3 regions of the Streptomyces sp. NPDC012835 genome follow, and region 1 is predicted to be linked to each of the others. Evidence: riboswitches for the same ligand, from Rfam matches in the RefSeq annotation. Region 1 holds a riboswitch; each other region holds the start of a gene.

Region 1 (7,180 bases):
GATGTACGAGAACGAGACGTCCTTGTACTTCGGCCGGGTCGCGGCGGCGTCGGCGAGCTGCTTCTCGATCTTCGTGGTGAGCGTCTTCGCCTCGGCCGGCTCACCGAGCGCCTTGGCTATGATCTCGATCTGCTCGTCCCAGTCCGTGCTCCACGCCAGCTTGGGGTAGGCGACGGTCGGCGCGATGTCCGACAGGATGTCGTACTGCTCCTGGGTGATGCCGGACCAGGGCGCGAGGATCACATCGGGTTCCAGCTCGGTGATGGCCTCGAAGTCGATGTCCTCGCCGCCCGCGAACTGGGTGGGCAGCTTGTCACCGTTCTTCTGCACGGCCTCGTGGATCCACGGCAGGTAGCCGGTCTTGTCGCTGCCCCACTCGTAGCTCTCGATACCGACCGGGGTGTGGCCGAGCGCGATGGCGGTCTCGGCTGAGCCCTGGCCCAGGGTGACGACGCGCTCGGGCTGTTCGTCGATCTCCGCCGTTCCGAGCGCGCTCTTGATGGAGACGGGGAACGCGCCGTCGGCGCTTTTCGCCTTCGACGACGAACCGGTGGACTCCGAGCCGTCCGACGAGCAGCCACCGAGTACGAGGGTGAGAGCGGCGACCGTGGCGGTGGCCGATACGGTGACGGTCCGGCGACGCGCGCGAGTGAACCAAGCTGGCATGGAAGGTCCTTCATGTTTTCGTTGGGCGGCACGGACGGCGTCCCACCGGGGCGGATCGCACATTCTTAGGTAAGCCTAAGCTTAGCCCGATTTTACTTTCAACCGCCCGGCCCGAAACGCCACATGGGCACCACCCGCCCGGGAGGCCGGGGGAACGGACAAGAACGGAGAGGTGGGGGGGGCGACCGTTCCCGGCCGCCCCCCCCACCTCTCCGTTCGACCGCTCGACCGGAGCCGTCGCGCGGGCCCGGTCAGTTCTCCCTGCGGCCGTCCACCCGGCGCGGCAGGTCCAGCGGGTTGTCGTCGCGCAGCTCCGGCGGCAGCAGAGCGGCCGGCGTGGACTGGTACGACACGGGGCGCAGCCAGCGTTCGATCGCCGTGGTGCCGACCGAGGTGGAGGTGGAGGTGGTCGCCGGGTACGGGCCGCCGTGCTGCTGGGCGGGGGCCACGGCGACACCGGTCGGCCAGCCGTTGACCAGGACGCGGCCGGCCAGCGGGGTGAGCGCGGCGAGCAGTCCGGCGGCGCCGGGCACGGTGCCCGCGCCCTCCTCCTCGGAGATCTGAAGGGTGGCGGTGAGGTTGCCGGGGAGGCGGGAGAGCACCGAGGTGATCTCGTCGGCGGAGGTGTAGCGCGCGACGACCGTGACGGGGCCGAAGCACTCCTCCAGCAGCAGGTCGTGCGGGCCCTCGGCCGCGAGCAGGGCGGCGGGCAGGGTCAGGAAGCCCGCGCTGACGGTGTGTTCGCCGCCGGCGCCGGGGGTGATCGGGGCGTCGACGTCCGGGAGCGCGGCCCGTTCGGCGACGCCCGCGACGAAGGCGTCGCGCATCCGGTGGTCGAGCATCACGCCGGGGTCGGTCTCGCTGACGGCCGCCGTCAGGGTCTTGAGCAGCCGGTCGCCGGGCTCCCCCGCCGGGGCGAGCACGAAGCCGGGCTTGGTGCAGAACTGCCCGACGCCCATGGCCATCGAGCCCGCGAGACCGGTGCCGATCTGCTCGGCGCGCTCGGCGGCGGCGGCCTCGGTGATCACGACGGGGTTGAGGGAGCCCAGCTCGCCGTGGAAGGGGATGGGCGTGGGCCGGGCGGCCGCCGCGTCGAAGAGGGCACGGCCGCCGCGTACCGAGCCGGTGAAGCCGGCCGCGGTCACCAGCGGGTGGCCGATCAGCCCGACGCCCGCGTCGAAGCCGTGCACAAGTGTGATCACGTTCTCGTCGAGCCCGACCTCGGCCGCCGCCCTGCGCAGCAGGGAGGCGCACAGTTCCGAGGTGGCCGGGTGGTCGGGGTGCGCCTTGACGACGACCGGGCAGCCGGCCGCGAGCGCGCTCGCCGTGTCGCCGCCGGGCACGGAGAAGGCGAGCGGGAAGTTGCTCGCGGAGTAGACGGCGACGACACCGAGCGGCACCTTGTAGCGACGCAGGTCCGGCCACGGCGGGGTGCGCTCGCCGTCGGCGTGGTCGATGTACACGTCGAGGAACGCGCCCTCGTCCACGACCTCGGCGAACGCTCGCAACTGGGCGGTCGTACGGGCGAGTTCACCGGTGAGCCGGACCGGTCCGAGCGCGGTCTCGGCGTCCGCCGCCTCGATGACGTGCTCGCTCGCCCCGTCGAGGAGGTCGGCCGCCCTGCGCAGCAGCGCGGCGCGCGTGGTGCGGTCGGCGAGCGCGGCGACGGCGGCGTGGGCGCCCCGTACCGCGAGGTCCACCTCTTCGGCCGTGGCCTCGTGCGCGACCTGCTCACGTGACTTTCCCGTTCGGGGGTCGACACTCCAGACTGGTGCTGTTGCCACCGCGGCTTCCTTCCCGACTGCGCGTACCTCGGCCCGGCCACGCGTGCTCCGGGCCTCTGCCATCCACTGCTGATCCCAGGATTCGTTCGGTATTCTGAACAAGATTCCTGGTAGTGAATCTCCAGGGACTCTATTTCCGCGCGTTCCACGCGGTCAAGGTCTGTCAGGACCGGGCCCCGAGGGCGGGCGGTCGAGTGGCGAGAAGGGGCGAGTGACGATGTCGGCTGCGGAGAGCGGTGGCGCGCAGGTCAAGTCCGCTGTACGGACGGTGGAACTGCTCGAGTACTTCGCCGGGCGTCCCGGGATGCACTCCCTGGCGACCGTCCAGGAGGCGGTCGGCTATCCCAAGTCCAGCCTCTACATGCTGCTGCGCACGCTGGTCGAGCTGGGCTGGGTGGAGACGGACGCGACCGGCACCCGGTACGGGATCGGGGTGCGGGCGCTGCTGGTCGGCACCTCGTACATCGACGGGGACGAGGTCGTCGCGGCGGCCCGGCCCACCCTGGACCGGCTGTCGGACGACACCAGCGAGACCATCCACCTCGCGCGTCTCGACGGCACCAACGTGGTCTACCTCGCGACCCGCCAGTCCCAGCACTACCTGCGCCCGTTCACCCGCGTCGGCCGCCGGCTGCCCGCGCACTCCACCTCGCTCGGCAAGGCGCTGCTCGCGACGCACAGCGACGAGCAGGTGCGCGCGCTGCTGCCCGAGACCCTGCCGCCGCTGACCGAGCACACCATCACGGACCGCGAGAAGCTCATCGAGGAGCTGCGCTCCATCCGGGAGCAGGGGTACGCGGTGGACCGCGAGGAGAACACCCTGGGGCTGCGCTGCTTCGGCATCGCGGTCCCCTACCGCACCCCGGCGCGCGACGCGATCAGCTGCTCGGTCCCGGTGGCCAGGCTCACCCCGGGGCACGAGCAGATGATCAAGGACGCGCTGTTCGACGCCCGCGACCGGCTGACGCTCGCCACCCGCCGCCTCTGACACCACCGCCCGCCGGCGTTCCGGATGAGGAAATCCTGAGAAGCCCGGCGCGGGGGAACGCCCGCCCCCGCGCCGCTCGTCCCTTCTTCGGGATGAACAAGACGATCAGACACACAGCGGTCATCTGCCTGGCGCTGGTGCTCGCCCTCATGGTGCGGGCGTCCTGGGTGCAGGTGTACGAGGCGAAGGCCCTCGCGGACGACACGTACAACCGGCGGAACATCATCGCCCAGTACGCGCAGCCGCAGGGCGACATCGTCGTGGCCGGTTCGCCGGTCACCGGCTCCGCGAAGACGGACAGCGGCGACCTGGCGTACAAGCGGACCTACACCGACGGCGCGCTCTACGCGCCCGTCACCGGCTACAGCTCGCAGGCGTACGGCTCCACCCAGCTGGAGGGCATCTACAAGGACGTGCTCGACGGGACGGACACCCGGCTGAAGAACCCGCTCGGCGCGCTCACCCGCGAACAGACCGAGCCCGGCTCCGTCCTGACGACGATCGACCCCTCGGTCCAGCGGGCCGGATACGCGGCGCTGGGCGACAACAAGGGCGCGGCCGTCGCGATCGACCCGAAGACCGGCCGGGTGCTCGCGGTGGTGAGCACCCCCTCGTACGACCCGACGAAGATCAGCGGGACGACGGACGGCGCCGCGTGGCAGCGGCTGACCGGCGACGCCGACAAGCCGATGGTCAACCGCGCGCTGCGCCAGCCGCTGCCGCCCGGTTCGACGTTCAAGCTGGTCGTCGCGGCGGCGGCGCTGGAGGACGGGCTGTACGGCTCGGTCGACGAGAGGACGGACAGCCCCACCCCCTACACACTGCCGCACACCAGCACGGTCCTGCGCAACGAGAACGCCTCGGCGCCGTGCGAGAACGCCACCATCCGTACCGCCCTGCGCTACTCCTGCAACACCGTCTTCGCGAAGATGGCCGATCAGCTGGGGCAGTCGAAGATCCGGGCGACGGCGGAGAAGTTCGGCTTCAACGACACCGAGCAGGACGTGCCGGTGCGCGCCTCGCGGAGCGTGTATCCGACGGGCATGGACGACGCCCAGACGGCACTGACGGGTATCGGCCAGTTCGACGTGACCGCCACCCCGCTCCAGATGGCGATGGTCTCGGCGGCGCTGGCGAACGACGGGCTGCTCGCCGCGCCGCACATGGTGTCGAAGGTCGTGGACGGCGGCGGCGGCACGGTGCGGTCGTACCAGGACGGGGACACCACCCGGATCGTCTCCTCGGCCACGGCCGCACAGCTGCGCAGCGCGATGGTGACGGTGGTGGAGGACGGTACGGGGACCAACGCGCGGATCGCGGGCGCCGAGGTGGGCGGCAAGACGGGCACCGCCCAGCACGGCGTGGCCAACGACGGGACGCCGTACGCCTGGTTCACCTCGTACGCGAAGGACGCGTCCGGTGACAAGGAGGTGGCGGTCGCGGTCGTGGTGGAGGACTCGGGCGCGGCGCGCTCGGAGGTCAGCGGCAACGGACTGGCCGCGCCGATCGCTCAGAAGATGATGGCGGCGGCTCTGAAATAACCGATCCCACCCATTTTCTCCACACAACTTGGCACAACCATCCCCCGACCTGGATCACTTCGTGTGATCCAGGTCATCTTTGGGTTGGCCGAAATCAGTGTTACTTTTTCGGCGTCACGAGTCTCAGCGACAAGCCCCGGCTTGCTGAGCGGCAACCCTCCTTCTGCGGTGGGGTGCCCCGGGTGATGACACGGCTCCGCACGCACACCGATGTGCCGGGAGCAAGCGCGGACCTGTCGGCCAGGTCCTGGACCTGATGACGGGAGTACGAGATGACACCGCGAGCAGCGCTTTCCGCCCCTCGCGTCCCTCGTGCCTCATGGCTCCCGATCCGGCTTCGGCATGCGCGGCCGTCGCCGTTCTCACTCACCGCACGGAGGAGTTCTCCCTCATGAGATCTGTCCTGCCCCGCCCCGCCCGCGCCCGCAGGCGCGGATATCTGCTGGCCCTCGCCTCGGCCGGCACCGCCACCGTCCTGACCGCCGTGGCCGGCTGCGGGGTCGACACGGGCGGCGGCTCCTCCTCCGGCAGCGGTTCGTCGGACGGCAAGGGCGAGCAGATCACCGTCACCGCGTTCGCGGGGGCATGGGGCGACCTGTTCAAGAAGTCCTTCGTCGAGCCGTTCGAGAAGGACACCGGTATCAAGGTGAACCTCGTCTACGGCGCCGACTCCGACTGGGTCACCAAGTTGCGCGCCGCGGGCGGCAGGAACGCGCCGTTCGACGTCGTGGCCCTCACCCCCGGCTCGCTGCACCAGGCGGTCGGCGGCGGGCTCCTCCAGCCGCTGAAGACAGGCGACCTGAGCAACTGGAAGCAGCTCGACCCGGTGCTCACCCAGCAGTCGACCGTCGACGGATCGTCGTACGGCGTGCCGCTGACCACCGGCTCCAACGGGCTGCTCTACCGCACCGACAAGATCAAGCAGGCGCCCCAGGACTGGACCGACATCTTCGACAAGAAGTACTGCGGTCATGTCGCGCTGCCGCCGCTGACGTACAACGCGGGTCTGGAGTTCTTCTCCGCGCTGGTCTCCCAGGACGGCGGCAAGCTGTCCGACCCCGCCGATGTCGACAAGGGGTTCGAGAAGCTCGCCCAGCTGAAGAACTGCGTCTCCTCCTACCCGGCGGACGCGGGCAGTGTCTCCACGGTCCTGCAGAACGGCGACGCCTGGATCGTCCCGTTCTGGGACGGCCGCGCCTTCGCCATGGAGCAGGAGGGGCAGCCGATCGGCTTCACCTATCCAGCCTCCGGCGCGGTCGGCGCGCTGACCTCGTACTACGTGCCGAAGGGCTCGACGCACACGGCGGCGGCCTACAAGTTCCTGGACCACCTCTCCTCCGCCGAGCACCAGAAGCCGTTCGCCGAGGGCACCTTCTACGGCGCGGGCAACGACACCATCGACTACGCCCCCGACTTCAAGGCCAAGGTGAAGTACGGCGAGGACGTCTACAAGAAGTTCACCTGGGTCGACTACAAGACCGCCACTCCGAAGCTCAACGAGTGGCAGCAGCGCTGGAACCAGATCTTCAAGTGAGCGAGAACCCCACAGTGACCACCAGCGACCGTGCGGCGGCCGGCGAACCGCCGGCCCCGCGGAACCCGACCGCCCCGACCACCCCGCACATCGAGATCGACTCCCTCGCCGCCGGGTACGAGGGCCAGCGGGTGCTCGACGTCGACCGGCTGTCCATCCGGCGCGGCGAGTTCCTGTCGATCCTCGGCCCGAGCGGCTGCGGCAAGACGACGCTGCTCAACAGCCTGGCCGGATTCGTACGCCCCACCGGGGGCCGGATCACGCTGGACGGCGTGGATCTCACCGATGTCCCGACCCACCGGCGGGGCCTCGGCCTGGTCTTCCAGAACTACGCGCTCTTCCCGCACATGACCGTCGCCGACAATGTCGCGTACGGCCTGAAGGTGCGGCGGGTGGAGCGCGCCGAGCGGGACGAACGGGTCACCGAGGCGCTGCGCCTCGTCGGTCTGGAGCAGTACGCGGGCCGCCGGCCCCGACAGCTCTCGGGCGGCCAGCAGCAACGCGTCGCCGTGGCGCGGGCGCTGGCCACCCGGCCGGCCGTGCTGCTGCTCGACGAGCCGCTGTCGAACCTGGACGCGAAGCTGCGCCGGGAGATGCGGGTGGAGCTGCGGGAGCTTCAGCAGCGGCTCGGCATCACGATGGTCTTCGTCACGCACGACCAGGAGGA
Region 2 (7,180 bases), on a different contig from region 1:
CAGGTCAGATAGATCGCCGCGCGCAGCACGATCAGCGCCGCCTCCAGCCAGCGACGGCGCACCTCGTTCCTCGCCAGCGTCTGCACCGCGGTCCGCTGCATCTTGTACGACTCCAGCACCAGCAGGACGAAGAACAGCACCGACTGGTACCGCACGATGAACCGGCCGCGCTTGCTGCGGCTCGGATACTGCTTCATGTCGAAGATCGCGGTCCGCCGGCCGATGTCCGGGTCCTTCTCCAGGTGGTTGGGGTGGCTGTGGTGCCGGTTGTGGTGGTTGACCCACCAGCCGTAGCTCACACCGTTGACGAGGTTCGCGTGGATGTACCCCATCAGCGAGGCCGTCCAGTGGGTACCGAACATGGACTTGTGACCGGCGTCGTGCCACATGAAGGCGCTCTGCGCTCCGCACAGCCCCATCCACACCGCCACCAGCAATTGCAGCCAGCTGTCACCGAGGGCGAAGAACGCGGCGAAGCCGATCGCGAGCAACGCCGTGTTCAGCGCCAGTTTGCCGACGTAGTAGCCGCGCGCCGGGTTCAACAGCCCTTCGGCCTTGACCCGTTGCAGCAGTTCCGCGAAGGTCGCCGAGGCGCCCACCGTCGCGGCCGGGGTTTCGCGGACCGCGTCGGGTACGGCGGCCAGCGGCTTTATGGAGCCCGCCCCCGAATGCTCGGCCAAGGCATCGTCTTGAGGTGATTGCATACCTCTTTCTCCTTGCAAGAGACGGTCCGTCAGGAAAGACGGGACGGGGTCTCATGGTCGGGCGGGCCCCTGACGGTGCACTGACCGGTGCCTGACCGGTCGCCCGGTCCGTCCGATCCGTCCGATCCGGCCCGTCAGTGCTCCGTCAGCGGTCCGTCAGAGCGGTCCGGCAGAGTATGTCTCGTAGCCGGCACCGGAGAGATCCGGAGCCGGGCTCCAGGAGAGGTGCCCGGAGTGGCTCATCGGGGACCGGCTCTGCCGGTCGGGTGGTTCGCCCGCCTTCGCAGGTTCGAATCCTGCCCTCTCCGCCGGACTGCCACGCCGTCGCACCGCAGAGGCTCTGTGCGGTGCGACGTGCCGCCCCCGCCGTACCGCGTGTGCTCCCGCACCGTGGGTGCGGCGTGGCGTGCGTCCGCACATACGGACGTTCTCGCACCGCTCGCTCTTCGACGGGAGCCTCGTTCTCATGACCACGATCACCGTGCCACCGCCCCGGCGTGCCGCCGTCATCGCCAATCCGACCGCGGGGACCATGAGCGAGGGCCTCCTCGACACTCTCCTCGCCCTCTTCGCGAGCGCGCGTACCGACGTGACGCTGCACCGTACGGAGAGAGCCGGCGACGCCGTGGCCGCCGCCCGCGCGGTCCGCGAGCGCCGCCAGGACCCGGCCGTGGACCTGGTCGTCGCGGTCGGCGGTGACGGAACCGTGCACGAGGTGATCGAGGGACTGACCGGTGCGGGCCGGCCGGACGACGGCCCCGCGCTGGCCATCGTCCCGGCCGGCACCGGCAACTCCGGCTACCGGATGTTCTGGGGCGAACTCCCCTGGCAGGACAGCCTGCGCGGTGTCCTCGACGGCTCCGCCGAGGGCACCGGGCTGCGCCGGCTCGATCTGGCGCGGGTCACCGAGACCGGCACGAAGGTCTTCCTCGGCGCCTGCTCCGGCGTCATCGCGGACGCGCTGCGGGTGGCACGCTCCGTACCGCTCAGCGGCCGGGCCCGCTACGCCCGCGCCTTCGCCGAGACGGCGGCGGCGTTCACCCCGTACCCGGGGCGGGTGACCGTCGACGGGACCGTGCTGCACGAGGGCGGCACGGTCCTCGCGAACGTCGGCGGCGGACGCTTCCGGGGCGGCCAGTACCAGGTGCTGCCGCGCTCCGAGTACGACGACGGGCTGCTCGACGTGTGCGTCGTCGACGCGTCGGTCACCCCGTCGCTCGTCCCGGAGCTGACCAGGGACGGGAAGCATCTCGGGAGCCCCGGGGTCTTCTACGGACGGGGCCGCCGCGTCGTCGTCGAGCGGCTGGACGGGGCCCCGCTCTGCTTCGAGCACGACGGCGAACTCCAGCCGCCCACACTTCGGCGCATCACCCTGGAGGTGCTGCCGGCGGCACTTGCCGTCTGGGGCGGCTCCCGCGCCGCCGCCGAGCTGCTTCCCACCGGGGAGACGGCATGACCGCGCTGACCGACCTGTGCGACTGGGCCGCCGGACTGGAGTACGAGGCGATCCCGGAACGGGTGCGCCGGCTGGCGGCCAGTCAGGTGCTGTCGCAGACCGCCGCCATCCGCGCCGGACTGGCCCACCCGCTGGGACAGCGCCTGGTCAAGGCATTCGGACCGCCTTTCCAGGCCGACGCCCGGCAGAGCGCCTGTGTGCTCGCAGCGCTGGGCTCGTGGCTGAACCTCGACGACACCGCCTACGCCGGGCACCTGTCCAACTCCACGGTCGCCGTGCCCCTCGCCTTCGCCCACGGCCTCGGTCTCGACGGCGCCCGGCTGATCACCGCGGTGGTGGCCGCCAACGAGTGCGCGGCGCGGATGACCGCGGCGGCGACCCTGGGCCCGCTGCGCGGGCAGAGCGCCGTGCACACCCACCTCGCCGGCGCCGTCAGCGGCCGGTCGCACTGCGAGGGCGCCGTGGCGGCCCAGTGGACCGACGCGCTCGGCCTGGCCTTCGCGATGCCGCACCGGCCGCTGATGCGGGCCTTCCTCGCCAGCGACGCCCGGCTCCTGAACGCCTTCACCCCGGTACGCGCCGGCCTGGACGCCTGCGACGCCGCGGCGGCGGGGCTGCGCGGCGCACCCGACCTGATGGAGCACCCGGACGGCTTTCTCGCCGCCTTCTCCGACGTGCCGCTGGCCGGCGCGCTCACCGACGGTCTCGGCAGCCGCTGGTACACGGAGACACTCTCCTTCAAGATGCGTCCCGGCGGCCCCGGCATCGACGCCGCAGTGGACTGCGCCCTCGAACTCCACCGGGAACTGGGCCCCCTGGACGTCGACGCGGTGACCGAGGTGGTGGTGGAGGCGTCGCTGTACACGCTGTTCGCGGGCCGCACGGCCGAGCGCTACGTCACCGGGCCCGACGCGCCGCTGGGCGCCCTGGTGCTGCACACGCCCTATCCGGTGGCCACCGCGCTGTTGACCGGTGGGCTCGGGGTGGAGGACTTCGAGGGCCCCCGGCTGGCCGAGCCGGACCGCTGGCGGCTCGCCGACCGGGTCCGGGTGGTGCACGCACCGGACCTCACCCGCGCCCTGTTCGGGTCCGAGGCCCCGTTCGGCGAGGCGGTCCGTACGGCGGGGGAGGCGGCCGGCCCCTGGCTCAGGGCGTTCGGCGGCCCCGAGACCGAACGGATCGCACGGGAGGCGAACGAGGGACGCGGGCCGTCCGACTTCTCCCGGGCGACCAAGACGACCGGGGCCAGGGTGAGCGTGCGGCTGCGGGACGGCCGGTGCCTGACGCGGGAACGTCTCATTCCGCTCGGTGCCGCGGGGCCGCACACCCGCGAGCACCACGCGGAGCTGGTGCGCCGGAAGTTCACCGGCCTGGGAGGCGGAGCGGACGCGGCACGGGCCGCGGCGGACCTGGCCGCCATGAACGCCGACCGGCTGCGCCGGTGGTCGGCGCGGGCGCTCGATGTGTGAGCACCCTTGGGTGGGATTTGGCATATTTCAATGGCAACGGGAATACACTAAAGTTAACGCATGCGTTACAACGAATGGCACGCGGTGCGTACCCCGAGCGTCGGTACCCTATTGCGCGAGTGGCGGAACAGACGCAGGATGAGTCAGCTCGAACTCGCGTCCAGAGCGGACAGTTCGGCCCGGCACATCAGCTTCATCGAGACAGGGCGGGCCAGCCCGAGCCGCAACATGCTGTTACGTTTCGCGGACCAGATGGACATTCCCATTCGCGAACGCAACGAGTTGCTGGTCGCCGCTGGATTTGCTCCCTTCTTCCCGGAGAGCTCCTTCAAGGACGCCGACGATCTGAGCGTCGTGCGCGGTGAACTGCGCAGGCTGCTCGTCGCCTACGAACCCAACCCCGTTTTCATCCATGACGCGCAGTACCGCGTCATCGACGCGAACCGCGCCTTCCACACCCTGGTGTCCGGCGTGGCGGAGCATCTCCTGCGGCCGCCGCTGAACATCATCCGCCTGACCCTGCACCCCGAGGGCCTCGCGCCCCGGATACACAACCATCACCTCTGGCGGGCCCATCTGCTGGGACGGCTGCGCCACCGGCTGACCCTGAGCGGCTCGGCGCCCCTGAAGGCCCTGTACGAGGAAGTCAACGGCTATCCCGCCCCCTCGGCCCGGCACGACCAGGTCGACGGCACGGATCCGGGCGGCGACTTCCGCTTCCCCTTCGCGCTGCCGCTGCGACTGGAACACGAGGGGCAGGTGCTGTCCTTCGTCTCGGCCCTGATGACGCTGAGTGCCCCCATCGACGTCACCGTCTCCGAGCTGGAGGTCGAAACCCTGCTGCCCGCCAACCCGGAGACGTCAAAGGCGCTTCAGACGATGCGGGCGGGGGTCACGCGGACGGAACCCGGTCGAGGAATCCGCTCACCGAGCTGATCCGGCCGTCCTCCGCCAGTGTGATCACGTCGGAGCCGCCCGCCGGGGACGACCCGTCCGCCCTCGACACCAGGTCCCACGAGAAGCGCGCGATGTGGTGGTTGCCGTCGACCTCGCCCTTGAGCTTGAAGTCGAAGCCGGGGAACTGCGTGTGCGCACCCTCGATGGCCGCCTGGACGCCCTCGTGTCCCCGGACGTCCACCAGCGGGTCGGTGTACGTGCCGTCCTCGGTCCACGCCTCGGCGACGGCCTTGGCGATGGCCTCGGAGTCGGTGGCGTTCCAGGCGGCCAGGTACCGGTTGACTGCGGTGATGTACTGGGTCACGGAGTGCTTTCCCTTCGGAATGACGGAGTGGACCGTCGTCGTGCGACGACGCCCGCCCCACTCTCCTATCGCAGCGGCCGATCAGTCGATTACTCCGGAGGTAATGGGGAATCCGCGAGTCCGTTACCTCCCCCCGGAACAGCCCTCTCGGACGAAGGAGTTCTCCCTTTCCGTACCTCTGTTCCTCCGCCGTATCCCTCATCCCTCTGATGCGGAGGGCGCGGTGCGACAGGAGAGCGGGGCGGGCGTCGTCGCACGGTGGACACATGGCTCTCGCTCCGTCCGCCGGCGCACACCGCGGCCGGGCCGGTGGCTCACGCCGCGCGGTGCTCCGGCTCGGCCGTGACCCGGAAGGCGGGGTGGTCGCCGAGGCGGCGCACGTAGTCCTGGAGCCGGGAGTACGAGCGGAGGGCGCCGACCGGGCCGAGATGGACGAGCGCCACCCACAGGTCCACGTCGGCGGCCGTCAGCTCGTGGCCCAGCACATAGGCCCGGCCGGCGAGCTGACGGTTGAGCAGGTCCAGCGCCGCCGATCTCCGCGACGGCGGGGCGGCCGGGGTGACGTCCCGGTCCAGCACGTCGCGGAGGGCGTCGATGTCCGGGGCGAGGGACGGCGGGCCGAGTACGGAGGCGCGGGCTCCGTCGCCGCCGGAGAGCGGACCCGCCAGGTCGCGGAGGATGTCGGGGGTGTGATTGCTGACGATGCGCCCGCTCCAGCGGTCGCGCAGCGCGGGTACGGTCAGCGGTCCGTCGTAGCGGTGCGTCGTGGCCTCGTAGGCGCGGCGCAGTGAGGTGAACCCGTCGGGCGTCCCGGCGGGATGTGTCAGGAGGGTGGTGGCGACCGAGCCCCCCAGACCGAGCAGGTCGAGCGTGATCGAGACGCGCAGCGAACGGGGACAGCACGCCGAGAGGTAGAGGTCGTAGCGGTGCGGTGCCGGGTAGAAGCCGCCGGCGAGGCCGATGCCGATCCGGCTGCGGACCCGGCGCGGACGGGGAGACGCCGGGGCCGTCCCGGGGCGTGGCCCCGAAGCCGATGAATTCTGCTGACAGCCGACCGGGTGGGCGGTGCCGGAGACGCGCGTATCTGGCGTGGGCATGACTCTCCCTTGGGGAACGAGTAAGCCGCCGCGGCCTTGTGGGCGTCAGCGGCGTGATGCGGAGCGACTGCGCTGTCCCGTACGGTCCGGATCGCACGGACCGGCCGGGGGATCAGTAAGCGCTGGAGACACGCGACAGATCGATGTGCAGGCGCCTCGTCAAGTCGTTCCTGGGCATTGCCACCCGTTTCACCTTCGGGGGCCTCGCGTGAGGCGAGACCGCGCTTGCCCCACCGCGTCGGCGGGACCCGGTCATCACCCGGAGCACCCCGTCGCGGCGGAAGGGTTGCCTGTCGGCCGGCCGGGGCCGATGACCACAGGTGCGGGCATACCCACGCCGTGGCCGCTGACAATCGTGACCGTCCACATCAGTCTCGGCGCACTCCATGACGCCGTCAAGAAGCCGGGTGGGCGGTCTCATCCGGTGGCCACTCGCCGTGACACTCCTTTCGGGACATGTGTTCCGTCCGGCCGAGGACCGCCCGTCGCGGGTTCCGGTGGAACCCCCGGCGGCCGGGGCCGTCACGCCAGCGGTTCGCGCAGCCTGGGGAGGAGCCGGTCGCCGATCCGGCGGATCTCCTGCTTGTAGGGGGTGTCGGACAGGACGAAGTGGGTGATGCCGAGCGCCCGGTAGTTCTTCAGCGCCGTGGCGACGTCGTCGGCGGAGCCGACCAGCCAGGTGGTCGCCGCTCCTTCACCGCCGAATGTGCCCGGTGTGGTGTAGAGGCAGGTGTCGAGCACCTCGCCGCGTCGGGTGAGGTCGAGGAGCCGCTGCTGCCCGACCGCCCCTCTGTGGTGTCCCGCCCCGGTGGTCCCGCCCGCGTCGACCGCCATCTTCGCGATCCTCGCCTCGGCGTCGCGCCACGCTTCCCCGGTGGTGTCGCGCACCAGGGTGGTGATCCGCAGCCCGAACTCGAGCGGCTTGTGCCGGCGGTCCACCTGCCGGCTCAACGTCCGCAGCCGGGCGATGCGTTCGGCGAGGCCGTCGAGCGGTTCGCCCCACAAGAGCTGCACATCGGCCTCGGCCGCCGACACCCGCTCGGCGGCTTCGGACGCCCCGCCGAAGTAGAGCGTCGGATGTGTCCTCCCCGCGGTGAGGTAGGGACCCGGGGCGAGGGTGGATCCGGTGACCTGGAAGTGCTCACCGCGGAAGGTGACGTCCTCTTCGGTCCACAGGCGCCGCACCAGACGCA
Region 3 (7,180 bases), on a different contig from region 1:
GATCGGGTTGACCAGCGCCACATCGGCCAGCCGGTAGGCGGCCAGGGAGCGCGCGAAGTCGTCCTTGACGTGCAGCACGACCGGGGTCCAGCCGGCCGTGCCGTACTCGGCGTTGATCTCGTCGGCGACCCGCTGGACCTCGGCGGTGTAGTCGCGGTAGATCGCCAGGTCCTGCCGCGAGGGGTAGGCGAAGGCGACATGGACGACGCGCTCGCGCCACTCGGGGTGGTCCGCCAGCAGCTGCCGGTAGGAGAGCAGCCCCCGGACGATGTTCTTCGACAGCTCCGTGCGGTCGACCCGGACGATGGTCCTGCGGTCCGTGCCGTCCGGGGCGCGGCCGATCTGCTCGCGCAGGGTCACGATGCGCTCGTCCACGTCCGGCCGGTGCGCGCGCTCGCGCAGGAAGTCGGCGTCGGCGCCCAGGCCGTGCACGCCGACGCGCGTCTTGCCCGTACCGCCCAGCAGCTCCGTGCAGCAGGCGGTGAAGGCGTCGGCCCAGCGGCGGGTCAGGAAGGCGGCGCGGTCGGCGCCGAGGATGCCGCGCAGGAGCTGGCGCGCGATGTCGTCGGGGAGCAGCCGGAAGTAGTCGACCGGCGCCCACGGGGTGTGCGAGAAGTGCCCGATCGAGAGGTCGGGGCGCAGCGCGCGCAGCATTCCGGGCACCAGCGCCAGGTGGTAGTCCTGTACGAGGACGGTCGCGCCGTCGGCCGCCTCATCGGCCAGGGCCTCGGCGAAGGCGCGGTTGTACGCCTCGTACGAGGCCCACTGGGCGCGGAACTCCGGGCCGAAGGACGGTTCCAGCGGGGTCTGGTAGAGCAGGTGGTGGACGAACCAGAGCGTCGAGTTCGCCACGCCGTTGTACGCGTCCGCGTACACCTCGGGCGGGATGCCGAGCATGCGGACGCGCTGCCCGCCGGTGTCCGCCGGGTCGAGCCTGCCGTCCCGCCGCCGCACGGCCTCCCGGTCGCCCTCGCCGAGCGCCGCGCACACCCACACCGCGTCGGTGTCCGGGCCGATGGCCGAGAGCCCGGACACCAGCCCGCCGCCACCCCGCTTGGCGGCCAGGGAGCCGTCGTCGCCCAGGGTGTACGAGACGGGGCCTCGGTTGGACGCGACGAGGACGCGGGCGGGCGGCGGGGCGATGTGCTCGGAGACCATGTGCCGAAACCTAGCCCGTAGGCGAAACGCTCAAACGTACGGCAGGTCGCCCCGCCGGTCGGGCCCGCCTGTCGCACCCCTCGGCCGGTGGCGCCGGTCAGTCGCGCCGGCCGCGCGCGGCGGCCAGCGCGACCACCCCGGCTCCGGTCAGCGCGAGCGCCACTCCGCCCAGCAGCCACAGGCGCTCGGCGGCGGTCCCGGTCTGGGCCAGGGCGTTCATCGCCCACTGCTTCATGTCGTCCAGGCGCGGGTCCGCGAGGGGCGTGCCCATGAGGTGCGGGGTCAGCAGGTCTGTACTCATGGAGCGAAAATCTAGACATTAGATATGAAAATCACGCGTTACGCCGCGCGTCCGGCCGGGTACTCCGCGATCTCCCGCACCGGCGGACGCTCCTCCGTGTCCACCACATGCGTGCGCGGCGTGAACCCGTCAGGACCCCGCTCGAACTGCGTCAGCCTCGGCCGCACCAGGTGGCCACGGGAGAGCCGCAGCTGCGCCGTACGGTAGATCGCCGCGGCCATCCGCCCCAGCGCCCGGTCGTCCTGATGGCGGTGGCGCCGTACCCCGACGTCGACCTGCGCCAGCGCGTCGAGCCCCACCGTGTGCAACGCGTCCACCAGGAGCCCCAGCTCCACCCCGTACCCCACGGGGAACGGCAGCCGCTCCAGCAGCGTGCGCCGCGCGGCGTACTCCCCGCCCAGCGGCTGGACGAAGCCGGCCAGCCGGGGCCAGTGCAGATTGAGCAGCGGGCGCGCCACCAGCTCCGTCACCCGGCCGCCCTGCCCGACGGGCTGTTCGACGGGCTGCTCGACGGGCGGACCGCCGGGCCGGCCGCCGCCCCGGCCGCCGGGCCGCGCCATGGGGCGGTCGTACATCGCCTTCACGAACTGCACATCGGGGTCGGTCAGCAGCGGGCCGACGATCCCGGAGACGAAATCCGCCGAGAAATCCCGCAGATCCGCATCCACGAAGCACACGATGTCCCCGCCCGTCACCAGCAGCGACCGCCACAGCACCTCGCCCTTGCCGGGCAGCGCGGGCAGCCGCGGCAGTATCGCGTCCCGGTGCACCACCCGCGCCCCGGCCGCCGCGGCCACCTCGGACGTACGGTCGGTGGAGCCGGAATCGATCACCACCAGCTCGTCGACCAGCCGGGTCGCCACCATCAGCTCGCGCCGGATCACCGAGACGATCTCCCCGACCGTCTCCTCCTCGTCCAGCGCCGGAAGCACCACGCTCACGGTGGTGCCCCGGGCCGCTTTCGCCGCCAGCAACTGGTCGAGCGTACGGTCGGCCGCGGACCAGGAACGCCTGGTCAGCCAGCGTTCCACCTCTTCCAGCACGTTCGGTACTCCCTGCGCTGATCCGTAAAACGTGATCCATCTCGCGGTGCGGACGACTACCTCAACCGTCCGCTCCTTCGGTTACAGTCTTGAACAACGCCCTTGACCGCCGCATGCCGGGGTCGCGGGGTGGACACCTGGCTCAGAGACACCGGATCAGCGACATCCGGGACATGCTGCGACAGGCGACAAACGCACCGGACCCCGGGTCCGGCGCCATAGCGCTCATCCAGAGGGACTGAGGGAACGGCCCGTTGAAGTCCCGGCAACCCTCCCGCCGACCGCGAGGTCACGGTGGGGAAGGTGCCAATTCCGTCTCGTGGCGAAGTACGCCGCGAGGAAGATGAGGAGAAAGGGCCTCGCCTCCATGGCTGTGCAGACCGTCCAGAGCGGCACCAACGCCACCGTCGACCTCGGACCCGCCGCCGCGCTCTCGTGCCGCGAATGCGGAGAGCGTTTCGACCTCGGCCCCATTTTCGCCTGTGCGAGCTGTTTCGGGCCGCTCGAAGTCGCGTACGACCTGCCGAGCGGCAGCCCCGACGAGCTGAAGAAGCGCATCGCCGAGGGACCCGACAACATCTGGCGTTACGCGCCCCTGCTGCCCGTCCCCGCCGACGTGGCCTCGAAGCCCAACATCAACCCCGGTTTCACCAAGCTGGTCAAGGCCGACAACCTCGCCCGCGAGCTGGGTATCACCGGGTCGCTGCACGTCAAGGACGACTCCGGCAACCCGACGCACTCCTTCAAGGACCGTGTCGTCGCCATCGCCGTCGAGGCCGCCCGCGCCTTCGGCTTCACCACGCTCTCCTGCTCGTCCACCGGCAACCTCGCGGGCGCCGTCGGCGCAGCCGCGGCCCGGGCCGGCTTCCGCTCCTGCGTGTTCATCCCGCACGACCTGGAGCAGGGCAAGGTCGTCATGGCTGCGGTGTACGGCGGGGATCTGGTCGGCATCGAGGGCAACTACGACGATGTGAACCGTTTCTGTTCCGAGCTGATCGGCGACCCGCTCGGCGAGGGCTGGGGCTTCGTCAACGTCAACCTCCGTCCGTACTACGGCGAGGGTTCCAAGACCCTCGCGTACGAGATCTGTGAGCAGCTCGGCTGGCGCCTGCCCGATCAGCTCGTCATCCCGATCGCCTCGGGGTCGCAGCTGACGAAGATCGACAAGGGGCTCCAGGAGCTGATCAAGCTGGGCCTGGTCGAGGACAAGCCGTACAAGATCTTCGGCGCCCAGGCCGAGGGCTGCTCGCCGGTCTCCACCGCCTTCAAGGCGGGCCACGATGTCGTACGGCCCCAGAAGCCCGACACCATCGCCAAGTCCCTGGCGATCGGCAACCCGGCCGACGGACCGTACGTCCTGGACATCGCCCGCCGCACCGGTGGCGCCGTCGACGACGTCAACGACGAGCAGATCGTCGACGCGATCAAGCTGCTGGCGCGTACGGAGGGGATCTTCGCCGAGACGGCGGGCGGGGTCACCGTGGGCGTCACGAAGAAGCTCATCGAGGCCGGACTCCTCGACCCGACGCTGACCACCGTCGTCCTCAACACCGGCGACGGCCTGAAGACCCTCGACGCCGTGGCGCCGACGACCGGACCGACCGCCACCATCCGCCCGAGCCTCGACGCGTTCCGCGACGCGGGCCTCGCGGCCGGCTGACCCGGCGACACGGGGTCGCGCCGCCCGCGCCACCCGCGCGGCTGTCACCCGCGACCCCCGCGCGACTCTCACCCCGCGCTACCCGCGACACCGAAACTTCCGCAGAAAGGCTGGGCATCCGTCATGAGCGTCAAGGTCCGCATCCCCACCATCCTCCGCACCTACACCGGCGGGCAGGCCGAGGTCCCGGCGGAGGGCGCCACCCTCTCCGAGGTCATCCAGTCCCTGGAGAGCAGCCACCCGGGCATCGCCGCCCGCGTCCTGGACGACCAGGGCAAGCTCCGCCGCTTCGTGAACGTGTACGTGAACGACGACGACGTCCGTTTCGAGCAGGGCCTGGAGACCGCGACTCCCGCGGGCGCCGGCATCTCGATCATCCCGGCCGTCGCCGGAGGCTGACCCTCCGTACGCGCCCTGGGGCGGCGCGTACGCCCCGTAACCGGCATGGCCCTCTCCGCGACAGAAGCGGAGGGGGCCATTCTGCATGGTTGAGCACGGTAGAGTAAGGGAAGGCCCCTCCGCCGACCGCAGTCGGCGCACGCGAGAACGCGACAACATGGGGCCGAACTCCAGGTGGCCTTTGCGTGGTTGGTGCCTTTTGCCCGGCCCGACTTGCCCCGGATCGCAGTGAATTCAACGCTATGCGAGTTCGGCCATGCCCAGATTTCCCCGCCGATTGCCCTGTTGCAGAGGGCAGTTGGGCAGATACATTCAGCCGCGGTCGACGCGTTCCGGCGCGAAGTGTGGCCCCGTGCAAGGGCCAGTAATAGGGGAGTTAGGCATGGCTCAGGGCACCGTCAAGTGGTTCAACGCGGAGAAGGGCTACGGCTTCATCGCGGTAGACGGTGGTGCGGATGTGTTCGTCCACTACAGCGCGATTCAGATGGACGGCTACCGCACCCTTGAAGAAGGTCAGCGAGTGGAGTTCGAGATCTCGCAGGGCCAGAAGGGTCCGCAGGCGGACATGGTCAAGCTCGCCGTCTGATCCCGGCGCGATCGGCCACCGACGCACTCACGACGCACTCACGAAGCACCGCACGTCACTCACGCACGTGGGGCCCGTATCCGGAAAGCCGGATGCGGGCCCCACGTGCGTGCCGGCCGCCGCATCCGTCCGCCGCGCTCGTTCCGGCCGTACTCGTCCCGATGTGCCCCGGCGGCGCTCGCGCCCCCCGTCGCCCGGCCGCCACCGGCCGCCACCCCCGGTCGGGGCTCCGGGGGCGCTTGCACTCTCGGGGGTCGAGTGCTAATTATTGGCGTTAGCACTCTGCAAGTGAGAGTGACAACTTAGGACCGGGTAGGCGAGGCCCGAAGAGCCGGTGGGGCAAGGAACCACTCGACTCTCAGGCCGTCCGTCGCGGGCGCCAGCGCGGTCCGGAGCAATCCACCCCAGTCCGGGAGGACCACTTCACATGGCCAAGATCATCGCGTTCGACGAGGAGGCACGGCGCGGTCTCGAGCGCGGGATGAACCAGCTCGCCGACGCCGTCAAGGTCACCCTTGGTCCCAAGGGTCGCAACGTCGTCCTCGAGAAGAAGTGGGGCGCCCCCACGATCACCAACGATGGTGTTTCCATCGCCAAGGAGATCGAGCTCGAGGACCCGTACGAGAAGATCGGCGCCGAGCTGGTCAAGGAAGTCGCCAAGAAGACGGACGACGTCGCCGGTGACGGTACGACCACCGCGACCGTCCTCGCCCAGGCGCTCGTCCGCGAGGGCCTGCGCAACGTGGCCGCCGGCGCCAACCCGATGGCCCTCAAGCGCGGTATCGAGAAGGCCGTCGAGGCCGTCTCCGGTGCCCTGCTGGAGCAGGCCAAGGACGTGGAGACCAAGGAGCAGATCGCTTCGACGGCCTCCATCTCCGCCGCCGACACCCAGATCGGCGAGCTGATCGCCGAGGCCATGGACAAGGTCGGCAAGGAAGGCGTCATCACCGTCGAGGAGTCGCAGACCTTCGGTCTGGAGCTCGAACTGACGGAGGGCATGCGCTTCGACAAGGGCTACATCTCGGCGTACTTCGCCACCGACATGGAGCGTATGGAGGCGTCGCTCGACGACCCGTACCTCCTGATCGTCAACTCCAAGATCGGCAACGTGAAGGACCTCCTTCCGCTGCTGGAGAAGGTCATGCAGTCGGGCAAGCCCCTGCTGATCATCGCGGAGGACGTCGAGGGCGAGGCGCTGTCGACCCTGGTCGTCAACAAGATCCGCGGCACCTTCAAGTCCGTCGCCGTCAAGGCCCCGGGCTTCGGTGACCGCCGCAAGGCCATGCTCAACGACATCGCCATCCTCACCGGCGGCACGGTCATCTCCGAGGAGGTCGGCCTCAAGCTGGAGAACGCCGGCCTGGACCTGCTGGGCCGCGCCCGCAAGGTCGTCATCACCAAGGACGAGACCACCATCGTCGACGGTGCCGGTGACAGCGACCAGGTCGCCGGCCGGGTCAACCAGATCCGCGCCGAGATCGAGAACAGCGACTCGGACTACGACCGCGAGAAGCTCCAGGAGCGCCTCGCGAAGCTGGCCGGCGGCGTGGCCGTCATCAAGGCCGGCGCCGCGACCGAGGTCGAGCTGAAGGAGCGCAAGCACCGCATCGAGGACGCGGTGCGCAACGCCAAGGCCGCCGTCGAGGAGGGCATCGTCGCCGGTGGTGGCGTGGCTCTGCTCCAGGCTTCCTCGGTCTTCGAGAAGCTTGAGCTGACGGGCGACGAGGCGACCGGCGCCAACGCCGTGAAGCTCGCGCTGGAGGCTCCCCTCAAGCAGATCGCCGTCAACGGTGGTCTTGAGGGCGGCGTCGTCGTCGAGAAGGTCCGCAACCTGACGGTCGGCCACGGCCTGAACGCCGCGACCGGCGAGTACGTCGACATGATCGCCGAGGGCATCATCGACCCGGCGAAGGTCACGCGTTCCGCTCTGCAGAACGCCGCGTCCATCGCCGCGCTGTTCCTCACCACCGAGGCCGTTATCGCCGACAAGCCCGAGAAGGCCGGCGCGGCCCCCGCGGGCGGCGGCATGCCGG

Evidence for each region. A riboswitch is a leader RNA that binds a small molecule or an ion and turns the genes downstream of it on or off. The one in region 1 is predicted to bind S-adenosylmethionine.
Region 2: it holds a riboswitch for S-adenosylmethionine, as region 1 does, so the genes downstream of both, ACFY6S_RS01200 (glutathione S-transferase C-terminal domain-containing protein) here and ACFY6S_RS07910 (PotD/PotF family extracellular solute-binding protein) in region 1, are expected to answer to the same signal.
Region 3: it holds a riboswitch for S-adenosylmethionine, as region 1 does, so the genes downstream of both, thrC (threonine synthase) here and ACFY6S_RS07910 (PotD/PotF family extracellular solute-binding protein) in region 1, are expected to answer to the same signal.

What each region holds. Positions count from the first base shown of each region.
Region 1 is NZ_JBIBBW010000002.1:82,528-89,707, forward strand. It holds gene ACFY6S_RS07890 (iron-siderophore ABC transporter substrate-binding protein) at 1-666, opposite strand, end outside; gene ACFY6S_RS07895 (aldehyde dehydrogenase (NADP(+))) at 918-2,450, opposite strand; gene ACFY6S_RS07900 (IclR family transcriptional regulator) at 2,668-3,438, shown strand; gene ACFY6S_RS07905 (penicillin-binding transpeptidase domain-containing protein) at 3,531-4,979, shown strand; SAM riboswitch class IV at 5,092-5,213, shown strand; gene ACFY6S_RS07910 (PotD/PotF family extracellular solute-binding protein) at 5,371-6,513, shown strand; gene ACFY6S_RS07915 (ABC transporter ATP-binding protein) at 6,528-7,180, shown strand, end outside.
Region 2 is NZ_JBIBBW010000001.1:311,744-318,923, reverse strand. It holds gene ACFY6S_RS01230 (fatty acid desaturase family protein) at 1-704, opposite strand, end outside; tRNA gene ACFY6S_RS01225 (tRNA-Arg) at 924-1,012, shown strand; gene ACFY6S_RS01220 (diacylglycerol/lipid kinase family protein) at 1,171-2,160, shown strand; gene ACFY6S_RS01215 (MmgE/PrpD family protein) at 2,157-3,629, shown strand; gene ACFY6S_RS01210 (helix-turn-helix domain-containing protein) at 3,690-4,565, shown strand; gene ACFY6S_RS01205 (nuclear transport factor 2 family protein) at 4,522-4,890, opposite strand; gene ACFY6S_RS01200 (glutathione S-transferase C-terminal domain-containing protein) at 5,205-5,987, opposite strand; SAM riboswitch class IV at 6,204-6,348, opposite strand; gene ACFY6S_RS01195 (LLM class flavin-dependent oxidoreductase) at 6,510-7,180, opposite strand, start outside.
Region 3 is NZ_JBIBBW010000003.1:739,117-746,296, reverse strand. It holds gene ACFY6S_RS16555 (trehalose-6-phosphate synthase) at 1-1,158, opposite strand, end outside; gene ACFY6S_RS16550 (hypothetical protein) at 1,256-1,459, opposite strand; gene ACFY6S_RS16545 (glucosyl-3-phosphoglycerate synthase) at 1,498-2,502, opposite strand; SAM riboswitch class I at 2,725-2,852, shown strand; gene thrC (threonine synthase) at 2,870-4,162, shown strand; gene ACFY6S_RS16535 (ubiquitin-like small modifier protein 1) at 4,286-4,561, shown strand; gene ACFY6S_RS16530 (cold-shock protein) at 4,944-5,147, shown strand; gene groL (chaperonin GroEL) at 5,575-7,180, shown strand, end outside; gene ACFY6S_RS16520 (Uma2 family endonuclease) at 7,124-7,180, opposite strand, start outside.